4 regions of the Pantoea sp. X-Soil-TKNS-1280 genome follow, and region 1 is predicted to be linked to each of the others. Evidence: riboswitches for the same ligand, from Rfam matches in the RefSeq annotation. Region 1 holds a riboswitch; each other region holds the start of a gene.
What was found. Region 1 has a riboswitch for thiamine pyrophosphate ahead of thiM (hydroxyethylthiazole kinase). Riboswitches for the same ligand answer to the same signal wherever they lie in the genome.

Region 1 (3,206 bases):
CATATTACGTAACACGACTGGAGAACGATTGTTGTCCGTCATTACGCGATCAACATAATCCGCGCCCGGTAAATAAAGGCTTTCCGCTGGAATGGTCATGCAGCGATGTTGAAGAAGACTGTCCGCTTCTTTGCCCAATAACTGAACGATGTCCGTCATGCTGACTCCTGAATAAATGGCTGGATTGGAACCGACACCTGCCGATTCGCCCCCAACAGCCTGGACCCAAATCCGCCAGGCTGGCAAATTGCTGACTCCATTTTTCAGACAGATGCGCAGGCAAAAAACGGCAATCCGGCGTTACGCCCTACCACCAGCGATGGAAATGGTGCACCGGCCCAATACCTTTGCCGACCTCTAGCGAATCCGCCTGCAACAGCGCCTGTTGCAGCCACGCTTTGGCTTCCGCCACCGTGGCTGACCAACTGTCATGCCGTGGACGCAGTGCCGCCAGCGCCGCTGACAACGAACAGCCGGTGCCATGCGTGTTGCGGGTATTGACGCGAGGTGCGGTAAAGCGCTGGCGTCCGCTGCGAGTGATCAGCCAGTCCGGGCTTTCCGCATCACTCAGATGTCCTCCCTTCATCAGTACCGCTTCACACCCGAGATCGAGCAACGCATCGCCCTGCTGGAGCATGGTGGCTTCATCCTGCGCCATGCTCCGTCCAAGCAACGCCGCCGCTTCCGGTAAATTTGGCGTAATCAGGGAAACCTGCGGCAGTAGCAGTTCACGGATACTGTCGATGGCATCAGGTGACAACAACGCGTCGCCGCTTTTGGCAATCATCACCGTATCCAGCACCACAAACGACAGGCTGGCACGCTTCAGCTTCGCAGCGACGATTTCCACTACCGCCGTTTCCGCCAGCATGCCGATTTTAGCGCTGTCAATACGCACATCATCGAGTACCGAATCCAGTTGTGCACCGACAAATTCCGGATCGATGCGATACACCGATTGCACGCCACAGGTATTCTGCGCCACCAGAGCGGTGATCACGCTGGTGCCGTAAGCGCCGAGTGCCGAAAAGGCTTTAAGATCGGCCTGAATTCCCGCGCCACCGCTCGGATCGGTGCCCGCAATGGTTAATGCATTGATGCGCTTCATGGCGTCACCTCCAGCGTCCACAGTTCATCGAGGAAGGCGGCCACAAAGCTCCCTGGTCCCTGCACCTGACGCGCAGCCCTTTCCCCCGCCAGCGACATCACGCGACAGGCGGCAGCCACATGTTGCAGGCGCTCACCCGGCAGGCTGGCAAAGCCCGCCACCACTGCCGATAGTGCGCAACCGGTGCCCACCACCCGCGTCATTAATGGGCTGCCGCCGGGAATTGCCAGGATGTTGTGACCGTCAGTAACATAATCCACTTCGCCAGTGACCGCGACGATGCTGTGATAATCACGCGCCAGTTGCTGTGCGGCACTGATTGCCGCGTCGGCCTGATGCAGGCTATCCACACCACGCCCGCCTGCCGCCTGATTCGCCAGCGCCAGGATTTCTGAGGCATTGCCACGAATAGCCGCGGGTTGCTGGCTTAGCAGCTGCTGACAAAATTCGGTGCGAAACGTTAACGCGCCGACCGCTACCGGATCGAGCGTCCAGGGCGTCCCCGCCCGGTTGGCTGCGGAGACGGCTGCCTGCATCGCATCACGACGATCGCGTGTCAGGGTACCAACATTGATCAGCAACGCATCGGCGAAACCACTGAACTGTGCGGCTTCATCAGCATCGATCACCATGGCAGGTGAAGCGCGTAGCGCCAGCAGGACATTCGCGGTAAAGGTTTGTACAACGTCATTGGTCATGCAATGCACCAGCGGCATATGCTGACGGAGTAACTGAAGAGATTGCGCGAGTTGCGCTGTGGAGAGAAGGTCAGGCTGTTTCATAAGGCTCCCAACCGGCGATCAAGAAGGCGAATGCGGTCAGGCATCTGACTTCCCTACGCTGGCATTATCCAGATCAGGTCAGCGGGTTTATCTCAGCCCCGTTTAGGAGGGCACCCCGAGTCATTGATATATATAAATATATTACACAGCAATTTCTGCGATGTGAGCCATGATCATAAGTGACTTAGCCATTGCTGTAAACCTCAGATTAGCCCCTCATATGGACAGAAAATCCGCATAAAAAACCCCGCAGAGCGGGGTTTCCAGGCTGAATGGACACCTACTTACCGAGATATTGCTTAACTTTCTGCGTATCCTTACCCACGTTTGCGACTGCGGTTCGTAATTGTGCGACAGAAACATCCAGGGTTTTAGTCCAATATTCGACTTCCCAGGTTTCACTGAGACGAATAACGCGTTTGTCTTCAGGTTGTCTTTTCTTCAAAGCATCAGTCATTTTACAGCTCCTGAGGTTAAATTAAGTGGCATAACGCCCCCTTCAGATCAGCAGCCAGAAGTGTGCTGGCTATCGGCGAAAATCCTAGGCAAAATCCTCATCAAGATCAAGGTATAGAAACTACACCAAAGTACAACAAGCCGTAATTATCATCGATAAGAAAATTTTTATCTTTGGATTCATGAACTCCCTGCTTTGTAAAGAATACACTTCGCCCGTCACCTTTTAGCCTGTCCTGTTTCGCAATGTCATTACCCTCGCCCGCCTGCTGGTTTCATGCAGGGATTCCTCACGATAAGAACATCCTCCCCCTGACCTGAAACATCTTAATTTAATTAAATATCATATAGATAACATCAACCATCCTGTCTAAACCTGAGATCCTGTGTTTTGCGTGCCACGTCATAATTTGCAAAAAATGCTATTGATAATTCGCGTCGCGAAAAATAACATCACACCACTTGTTACATGAGGTAACAGTTTCACCAAACATCATCACCAAAGGAATTATCACGGAGGATTTACCATGAACCGGACTCTTCGCACGCCACTGGCTGCTGCTATTGCTTCCATCCTGACTGTTACGGCATTGATTCCCTGCACACCCGCACTGGCGGCAGGCTTTGTTGATGACGCCTCTCTTACCGGTTCGCTCTTCTACTGGCAACGCCAGCGCGATCGTAAAGAGATGGATCCGCAGCATGGCAAGTACGGCCAGTATGATGCCAACCTGCACCATGCTTCTGCCAATGCCAGCCTGGACTTCTCTTCCGGCTATCTGGCGAATTTTATTGGTCTCGATCTCTCCGCTTTCGGTGCGCTGGAATTAACCCATGGTGGCCCCGCCGCCCCCAATGAA
Region 2 (3,206 bases), 1.8 Mb from region 1:
GGGGCTTCGTGGCAATGTTCCAGCTGCTCGGTCATATTGCGGCGAATCATCTGCATCGGCACGTGGCCCGGGCCTTCGATCATCACCTGCACGTCATATTCCCAGGCGATTTTCGTCAGCTCGCCCAGGGTGTGTAGCTCAGCAAATTGCGCTTCATCGTTGGCATCCTGAATCGAACCCGGGCGCAGGCCATCGCCGAGCGACAGCGCAACATCGTAGGCGGCACAGATCTCACAAATCTCGCGGAAGTGCAGATACAGGAAACTCTCCTGGTGATGCGACAGACACCACTTCGCCATAATCGAACCGCCGCGTGACACAATACCGGTCAGGCGTTTTGCCGTCATCGGGACATAACGCAGCAGCACGCCAGCGTGGATGGTGAAGTAGTCTACGCCCTGTTCAGCCTGTTCCAGCAACGTATCGCGGAAAATTTCCCAGTTCAGATCCTCCGCCACGCCGTTCACTTTCTCCAGCGCCTGATAAATCGGTACAGTGCCAATCGGCACCGGGCTGTTGCGCAGAATCCATTCACGCGTTTCATGGATATAGCGGCCGGTGGAAAGGTCCATCACGGTATCGGCACCCCAGCGGGTTGACCACACCAGCTTCTCCACCTCCTCTTCAATTGAGGAGCTGACGGCCGAGTTACCGATATTGGCATTCACCTTCACCAGAAAGTTACGGCCAATGATCATCGGTTCGGATTCGGGATGATTGATATTGGAGGGAATGATGGCTCGCCCGGCGGCAACTTCCTGACGCACAAACTCGGCGGTGATATTGGCAGGCAGATGCGCACCAAAACTGTGCCCCGGATGTTGTTGCAGCAGCACTTCACCACGGATGCGCTCGCGCCCCATGTTTTCGCGCAACGCGATAAACTCCATTTCCGGGGTAATCATGCCCTGGCGTGCATAGTGCAGCTGAGTAACGCAACGACCTGCTTTGGCACGGCGCGGTTGGGGTAAATGTTCAAAACGCAGATGATCCAGCCCTTCATCCGCCAGCCGTTGCTGGGTATAGCTGGAACTGAGTTGGTTGATGGTTTCACTGTCGCCACGCTCAGCAATCCAGCCCGCACGAAGTTTTGCCAGTCCCTGGTGTACATCAATGGTTGCAGACGGGTCGCCATAGGCTCCGGCGGTGTCATACACCGGCACCGGTTCATTCGGTTCGTACTGCGGGTTTTCTTTGCTGCCGCCGGTCAGCGTGGGACTGAGCTGGATCTCACGCATCGGCACGCGAATGTCTTCACGGCTGCCGGTAAGCCAGATGCGCGTTGAATTGGGAAAGGCGGTACCTTGCAGAGAATCGATAAATTCCTGCGCCTGGGCGCGTTGTTCACGACGAGAAGTTTTTGCAACAGACATAGCAATTTTCCTGTAAATGATGGAAGTTGCTTGTCCGGAGTCCGGAAGGAGTAACAGAAACGATGCACGCATCGTACTGATGATGTTTACTCTTGTTCCCTTCGCAGGTACTAACCTGATCAGGTTCCGCGGATCCCGAATTAACGGTCTCAGCCCTATGGGCACTCCGACAAGATGGTGTTTTGCGCTCAAACCACAAAACAAAAAGCCCCTGTAGCATAGAAGGGCTTTTTGCGAATAACAAGTTTTTTACAAATGGGCGATTTAAGCCGGGCGGGCGACAGGACTCTCATTCGCCACCCGTGGGTGCGCCAGCTGATTATCCCACGCCAGACGCACCAGCTTGTCTTCCAGCGTAAAACGCGACTCCAGCACTTCGCCCACTTCAGATAACGCCTGCTGGAAGGTGGTGCAGTTGTCATCGGTGATGGCTTGTTGCAGATGGCCATCATACAACTGCATCATCCGTTCGGTATTGGCTTCCAGCGACGGGTAAAGCTGCGCAGCAGCAATCATCGGGCTATCGCCCTGCATCTCGCTGATAATATGTTCATACACGCTGAAATGACCGGCGGAGAGATAATCCACCAGATTGTGGCAAAAGGCATCCAGCGCCTGCTCATCCAGTGCGCTCAGCGCATCCTTCTTCGGCGTCATGCCAACCAACTGATAATAGGTCACCAGTAACTGACGACGCGCGTGTAGCCATGAATCGACTAATTCGTTGCCGCTGCCTACACGCTCGGTCAGGTCATCTAACTGAGTAAGCATACGAGGCTCCATGTGGGTTATAGTTGTTCATTCTGCGAATAGACGCTAAGGATGACGATTTAAATGCAACGTGAGATCTCAAGCGTAGACGCTGGCTGGTGGATTGTCAGCCATGAACAAAAACTTTGGCTGCCGCAGGGGGAGTTGCCGCATGGCACGGCGCAACAATTTGGCCTGGCAGGCAGCAGCGGTATGGTGATTGGCGAATGGCAGGGCGAAAATGTCTGGCTGGTGCGTGAATCACGACCCGACAACATGGGGTCAGTACGCCAGCTGATTGATGAGGACGTTGGCCTGTTCCAGCTTGCCGGGCGCGGCGTACAACTGGCGGAGTTCTATCGTTCCCACCGCTGGTGCGGCTATTGCGGCCACGAGATGCATTTAAGCAAACGTGAATTCGCCTGCCTGTGCGGCCATTGTCGCGAGCGCTATTACCCGCAAATCGCTCCCTGCATCATTGTCGCCATCCGCCGTGGTGATGAGATTTTGCTGGCAAACCATGCGAAGCATCGCAACAACGTTTATACCGTGCTGGCCGGATTTGTCGAAGTGGGCGAAACCCTCGAACAGGCGGTGGCGCGTGAAGTGATGGAAGAAAGTAATGTACGGGTGAAAAACGTGCGTTATGTGACCTCACAACCGTGGCCGTTCCCCCATTCGCTGATGATGGCGTATATGGCGGAATATGACGGCGGTGATTTGCAACATGACGGCAAAGAGCTGCTGGATGCGGGCTGGTTCCGCTACGATGCCCTGCCATTATTACCCCCGCCCGGCACCGTTGCGCGACGTTTGATTGAAGATACCGTTGCCCAGTGTCGCGCCAGCGCGATGTGAAAATGCTACACTGGCGCCCTGCAAGTGAGAGAGCCAATTATGAGTGAACTGAAGAACGATCGTTATCTGCGTGCCCTGTTACGTCAGCCGGTGGATATCACCCCGGTATGGATGATGCGACAAGCCGGGCGTTATCTGCCGGAATATAAAGCCACTCGTGCCGAGGCCGGTGATTTTATGTCGCTGTGTAAAAATGCTGAGCTGGCGTGCGAAGTCACGTTGCAA
Region 3 (3,206 bases), on a different replicon from region 1:
CCAGACCAAAAACCGGGGTCGAAGGCACCGCCATATCGCGTTTTTCCATCAACCCGCCGTCGCGCGCCGCTTTCCCGGCCTCAATGGCCTGGCGGAACGCCGTCGCCATCAGCACCGGATCGCCCGCTTTTGCCACCGCGGTATTCAGCAAAACGGCATCAAAACCCAGCTCCATCGCCTGCGCTGCCTGTGATGGTGCACCAATGCCCGCGTCAATAATCAGCGGGATGTCGGTAAACCAGGCACGCATCGCCCGCAAACCATCAATATTGCGCAGCCCCTGACCGGAACCGATAGGCGCGCCCCACGGCATCAGCACTTCGCAGCCTGCTTCCAGCAGTTTTTCGCCGACAATCAGGTCTTCCGTGGTATAGGGGAAGACCTGGAAACCCTCGGCGCACAGAATGCGCGCCGCTTCTACCAGCGCAAAAGGATCCGGTTGCAGCGTATCGGCATGGCCGATCACCTCCAGCTTGATCCACGGCGTGTTAAATAATTCCCGCGCCATATGCGCGGTGGTCACCGCCTCCTGCACCGTATGGCAACCGGCGGTATTCGGCAGCACGCGCCTATCCAGCTGCGCCAGCAATTCACGAAATGCCGCACCGGCGACGCCTTCACGCCGCAGGCTGACGGTGATGATTTCACTGCCCGAGGCGACAATCGCCTGTTGCAGAATCGCCGGGGAGGGATAACCTGCCGTGCCCAGTAAAAAACGTGATTGTGGTTCAAAGTCGTAAAACATGATTTAGCCTCCCTGCATCGGTGATAACACTTCCAGCTGACATCCTTCTTCCAGCAGCTGGCTGTCGTACTGTGTTCTGGGCACAAACATGCCGTTAAACGCCGTGGCGACGCAGGCAGCATCAATGTGCTGCTCACGTAGCAACTCGCTCAGGGTGCTGGCGGCAGTCAGCACCTGGCGACCATTAAGCTGAATTTTCATAACGATGTTCCTCAGACAGACGCTGCATCAGCTGTTCCGCCATCAGCGGTGCCAGCAGGAAACCATGGCGATACATGCCGTTCAGATAAAAAGTGTCATTTTGATAGTGGATTTCCGGCAGGTTGGCCGGATACGCCGGGCGCAGACCGCTGGCGTTTTCGATAATGCGGGCTTCGGCTAACGCCGGATGAAGGGTATAAGCCGCACTGAGGAGTTCCATCATGGCACGTGCGCTGATGGCGCTGGCATCATGGCTCTCCACCATAGTGGCACCGAGCATAAAATGGCCGCCACGGCGGGGCACCAGATAGCAGGGAAAACGCGGATGCAGCAGACGAATCGGGCGTGAGAACTGCACCTCATCGCTGTGCAAAATCAGCATTTCACCGCGTACCGCGCGCAGACGCGGCAGCTCAGAGGCAGCGTGGATGCCTCGGCAATCAATCACTTGCCCGGAGGCTTTGCCGCTGTGAAACGTCACCCCACGCTGCTGTAATTTTTCACGCATCTCAGCCAGCGCCAGACGCGGATCAAGATGGGCTTCCTGGGAGAAAAATAAACCCCGCGCGAAACGACCGGCCAGTGCCGGTTCCACTGCGGCCGGGTCCACCCATTGATGCTGTTCCGTCATGCGGGCAAAACGGTTCAGCTCCTGGCTATCACGCATGGGTGCCACCACCAGCGTACCCTGATGTTCGACGCTGCTGACCCGTTGCTGCCACCACGCGGCGGCATGCTGACCAAGATCAATCACCGCACGCGGCGCACTTTCGGCTTCACACCAGGGCGCAAGCATACCGCCCGCGAACCAGGATGCCGGAGTACGGCTTGCATCGACAATCACTTCGATCTGCTCACCGCGTTCCGCTAACAGGGTAGCCACGCACAGGCCCGTCACACCGCCGCCAATCACCGACCAGCGACTCATAACGGACATTCTGGAAAAGAAACAGGAAATTGCATATCGGCCTCTCAGTCATTGCACTGAGACCCGGATACAGGAGAAGGGAAATAGCATACGTTGCACGAAAACGCCCCGCTGCCAGACAGCCTGCGATGCAGGTTGTCAGTCTTCCTACGCCAGTATCAACTGGGTCAGGTTCAAAGGGTCGCTAAGCCGCGCAATGCGCTTTTAGCCTCTCAGTCTCTCTGGCGAGACTCCCCCGACGCGTCTATTTGTATTGTAGTCGTCTGACTTCGTCAAGCATCAGCACCGCAACAAAGCCTAACCTTTCAAAATCTCCTGTTTCAGCATCATGCGCTTTTCTCCACGATTGCCTGGTATGCTCTCAAGATCTGGATTAATAGAAACAACGTCTGGCAGGAAAATTATGTGTGCTGATTCAGTGATTTCCGCCATCCTGGTGTGCGTATTTGGCGTGATTATTTTGTGGTGTGTCTTACGCCCGTGAAAGGGCAGGAAGTCGCGGGGATGGTAATGGGTTTGCTGCTACCACTAAAGGGAGGCACTCAGGCCTCCCCTTCTCTGCTTAACGCTGTGGGTGATTCACTTCCAGCGGACGCAGGTCAAACAACAGCACTTCCGCGTCTTTACCGTTGGCGAATTGCAGCGCGGTTTCGTTACGCACACGCGCACCGTCACCTTCGTTGAACACCACACCGTTCACCTCAATGCTGCCGCGTGCCACATGGATGTAGGCGTAGCGATCGGCATCCAGCGTAAAGGTCTGCTGTTCTGCACCGGTAAACAATCCGGCATAGATACGGATGTCCTGACGCACGCTCAGTGAACCTTCATCACCCTGCGGGGAAACAATCAGACGCAGCTGACCACGTTTGTCGTTTTCCGCCACCGATACCTGCTGGTAACCTGGCTGCGTGCCGCGTTCTGCCGGAACGATCCAGATTTGCAGGAAGTGGACGTTGTCCGCTTTCGAGTGGTTAAACTCGCTGTGCGTTACGCCGCTACCGGCACTCATCAGCTGCACATCACCGGGGACAATCACCGAACCGGTGCCCATGGAATCTTTATGCTCCAGCGCACCTTCCAGCACATAGGAGATGATTTCCATGTTGCTGTGCGGGTGGGCACCAAAACCCCGTCCCGGCGCAACACGGTCATCGTTAATCACCAGCAAATCGGAGAAACCGGTTTGTTTCGGATCCCAGTAGTTGGCAAAAGAAAACGTGTGGCGTGAGTTCAACCAGCCGTGGTCACCGAGGCCGCGCTGGGCTGACAGTCTTTGTTCAATCATGATCTGCTCCTCAAATTTGTTGGCGGAAGACAATATTGCTTCCT
Region 4 (3,206 bases), 2.0 Mb from region 1:
TGACACAGCCCGACAACTGGCTACCGTGGTTGCTCGGCAGCGTCAGCGCGATGATCCTGCCGCGTGAATGGCAGACCCTGCGCGGTTTCGCGCGCCAGCCGATCGGCACCGGTCCCTACAGCGTGGTGCGCAACCAACAGAGTCAGCTGAAGATCGCCGCCTTTGACGACTACTTCGGTTATCGCGCGTTAATTGATGATGTCTCCATCTGGGTACTGCCGGAGATCAGTGATGAGCTGGTGTATGCCGGGGTGAAGTTACAAGGCGAAACCGCCGATGAAAAATCGGAGGAAAGTCGTCTGGAAGAAGGCTGCTATTTTCTGCTGTATGACCGGCGTTCGGAACAAGGCCGGGATGCACATTTCCGCCGCTGGGTCAGCTACCTGCTCAATCCTATCGCCCTGCTGAATAATGCGGGTATCGGTTATCAGCGCTACTGGTTCCCGGCTTATGGTTTATTACCGCGCTGGCATCATCGCCGCGATCTGACGGCGGTCAGCAAGCCGGACAACCTGAAGCAGCTCACCATCAGCTGGTATAGCCACCATGTGGAACACGAAGGTATCGCCAATGCACTACGCCCACTGCTGGCGCAACAGGGTGTGGAGCTGATTACCCGTGAGCTGAGCTACGAAGCATGGTTTAACGGCGAAGGCGAGAGCGACATCTGGCTCGGCAGCGTCAACTTCACCCTGCCGCTCGACTACTCGCTGTTCGCTCAGCTGTACGAATTGCCGCTGATGCAGCAGTGTATCCCGATTGACTGGGAAAATGCTGCCACCCACTGGCGCGAAAAAACGCTGCCGCTCGCAGAATGGAGTAAGCAACTGGTGGATAGTGACTATCTGCACCCGTTGTTTCACCACTGGTTGTTGCTGGAAGGGCAGCGCAGTATGCGTGGCGTGCGCATGAATACGCTCGGCTGGTTTGACTTCAAATCCGCCTGGTTTGCCCCGCCGGAACTGTGATCCTTTCGCCCTGCCCCGGAAATGTCTAGAATGTGCCGTTCTCAACGGGGTGCCCTGCATTACAGAGGCTGAGAGAGACCCGTCGAACCTGATCCGGTTAATACCGGCGTAGGGATTTGAGATGCCTCACCGCTCAGATCCTTTGCGACTCAACCTTATCTTCTCCTCAAGGAGCGCAAAGTGTTAAACAAAGTTCTGCCTGTGCTGTTGCTGGTTTCTGCCCCGGTGCTGGCTGCCAAACCGGTACTGACCGTCTACACCTACGATTCATTCTCTGCTGACTGGGGCCCTGGCCCGGCGGTGAAAAAAGCCTTTGAAGCCCAGTGCGGCTGCGAGCTGAAATACGTGGCGCTGGAAGATGGCGTCTCGCTGCTCAACCGCGTGCGGATGGAAGGTAAAAACAGCAAAGCGGATATCGTGCTGGGGCTGGATAACAACCTGGTGCAGGCCGCAGAAAAAACCGGGCTGTTTGCCAAAAGCCAGGTAGATACCCACGCGCTCCAGCTGCCTGGTGGCTGGCATAACGACACCTTTATCCCGTTCGACTACGGTTACTTCGCCTTCGTCTACGATAAAAACAAACTGAAAAACCCACCGAAAAGCCTGAAGGAACTGGTCGAAAGCCCGGAAAAATGGCGCGTTATCTATGAAGATCCGCGCACCAGCACCCCAGGCCTCGGCCTGTTGCTGTGGATGCAGAAAGTCTATGGCGACAAAGCGCCGGATGCCTGGCAGAAGCTGGCACAGAAAACCGTCACCGTCACCAAAGGCTGGAGTGAAGCCTATGGGTTGTTCCTGAAGGGTGAAGGCGATCTGGTGCTGAGTTACACCACCTCCCCGGCTTATCACATCATTGAAGAGAAGAAAGAAAATTACGCTGCTGCGCCGTTTAGCGAAGGCCATTACTTGCAGGTTGAAGTGGCGGCGCAGCTGGCCAGCAGCAAACAACCGCAACTGGCGCAGGAATTCATGCAGTTTATGGTGTCCCCGGCCTTCCAGCAGACCATCCCGACCGGCAACTGGATGTATCCGGTGATCAAGAGCGATCTGCCTGCCGGTTATCAAACACTCAACGTGCCGCAAACGGCGCTGCAATATAGCCCGGCGGAAGTTGCCGACCACAGCAAAGCGTGGATCAGTGCATGGCAACGCGCCGTCAGCCGTTAATCCCCGGCTGGCTGTTGCCCGGCAGTTTCACTGCGCTGCTGCTGTGTGCCGTGGCGCTGCTGGCATTTGGCGCGCTGCTGATGTCAGCGCCCATCGGCGACTGGCGCGCCCTGCTCAGCGATGACTATCTGCATCATGTGCTGGCTTTCTCCTTTTGGCAGGCGCTGCTGTCAGCGTTGTTTTCGGTCCTTCCGGCCATCCCACTGGCGCGCGCCCTGTATCGGCGGCGCTTTCCTGGTCGTGAACTGTTGCTACGTCTGTGCGCCATGACGCTGGTGCTGCCGGTGTTGGTGGCGGTGTTTGGCCTGCTGAGCGTCTATGGCCGCAGCGGCTGGCTGGCGCAACTGTGCGCAGCGCTGGGGATCCCCTGGCATTTCTCGCCCTATGGCTTGCAAGGTATTCTGCTGGCGCACGTGTTCTTCAATCTGCCGCTGGCGACGCGTATGTTGTTGCAGGCGCTGGAAAGTATTCCCGGCGAACAACGCCAGCTGGCGGCGCAACTCGGTCTGCGCGGCTGGAATCTGTTTCGTCTGCTGGAGTGGCCGTGGCTGCGGCGGCAAATTTTCCCCACTGCCGCCCTGATTTTTATGCTGTGCTTTGCCAGTTTTGCCACCGTGCTGGCGCTGGGCGGCGGCCCACAGGCGACCACGCTGGAGCTGGCGATTTATCAGGCGCTGAATTTTGACTACGACCCCGGACGCGCGGCGCTGCTGGCACTGCTTCAGCTCGGTTGCTGCCTGCTGCTGGTGTTGCTGAGTCAGCGTTTCAGCAAAGCAATTCCCGCAGGTCATCAGCAAATACGCGGCTGGCGCGATCCCGCTGATAGCTGGCGCGCCCGTATCAGCGACAGCCTGTTAATTGGTCTGGCCCTGCTGCTATTGCTCCCCCCGCTGCTGGCGGTGGTGGCTGATGGTCTGCGCGGCGGCGTGACCGGAGCGATGCAGCAACCGGCCTTATGGCAGGCCACCTTTACTTCATTGCGTATTGCCATCGGTGCTGGCGTGTTGTGCGTCATCCTGACAGTGATGCTGTTGTGGAGCAGCCGTGAGCTGCGTTTGCGCCACAACATCG

Region 2: it holds a riboswitch for thiamine pyrophosphate, as region 1 does, so the genes downstream of both, thiC (phosphomethylpyrimidine synthase ThiC) here and thiM (hydroxyethylthiazole kinase) in region 1, are expected to answer to the same signal.
Region 3: it holds a riboswitch for thiamine pyrophosphate, as region 1 does, so the genes downstream of both, AC6I8X_RS22230 (FAD-dependent oxidoreductase) here and thiM (hydroxyethylthiazole kinase) in region 1, are expected to answer to the same signal.
Region 4: it holds a riboswitch for thiamine pyrophosphate, as region 1 does, so the genes downstream of both, thiB (thiamine ABC transporter substrate binding subunit) here and thiM (hydroxyethylthiazole kinase) in region 1, are expected to answer to the same signal.

Annotation. Positions count from the first base shown of each region.
Region 1 is NZ_AP035962.1:2,838,560-2,841,765, forward strand. It holds gene fbaB (class I fructose-bisphosphate aldolase) at 1-159, opposite strand, end outside; gene thiD (bifunctional hydroxymethylpyrimidine kinase/phosphomethylpyrimidine kinase) at 308-1,108, opposite strand; gene thiM (hydroxyethylthiazole kinase) at 1,105-1,890, opposite strand; TPP riboswitch at 1,924-2,018, opposite strand; gene AC6I8X_RS13165 (DUF3606 domain-containing protein) at 2,171-2,347, opposite strand; gene chiP (chitoporin ChiP) at 2,874-3,206, shown strand, end outside.
Region 2 is NZ_AP035962.1:288,816-292,021, forward strand. It holds gene thiC (phosphomethylpyrimidine synthase ThiC) at 1-1,373, opposite strand, end outside; TPP riboswitch at 1,453-1,552, opposite strand; gene rsd (sigma D regulator) at 1,638-2,144, opposite strand; gene nudC (NAD(+) diphosphatase) at 2,208-2,981, shown strand; gene hemE (uroporphyrinogen decarboxylase) at 3,021-3,206, shown strand, end outside.
Region 3 is NZ_AP035963.1:488,676-491,881, forward strand. It holds gene AC6I8X_RS22220 (thiazole synthase) at 1-745, opposite strand, end outside; gene thiS (sulfur carrier protein ThiS) at 749-946, opposite strand; gene AC6I8X_RS22230 (FAD-dependent oxidoreductase) at 930-1,874, opposite strand; TPP riboswitch at 2,002-2,121, opposite strand; gene AC6I8X_RS22235 (pirin family protein) at 2,437-3,162, opposite strand.
Region 4 is NZ_AP035962.1:798,702-801,907, reverse strand. It holds gene sgrR (HTH-type transcriptional regulator SgrR) at 1-968, shown strand, start outside; TPP riboswitch at 1,004-1,101, shown strand; gene thiB (thiamine ABC transporter substrate binding subunit) at 1,149-2,135, shown strand; gene thiP (thiamine/thiamine pyrophosphate ABC transporter permease ThiP) at 2,111-3,206, shown strand, end outside.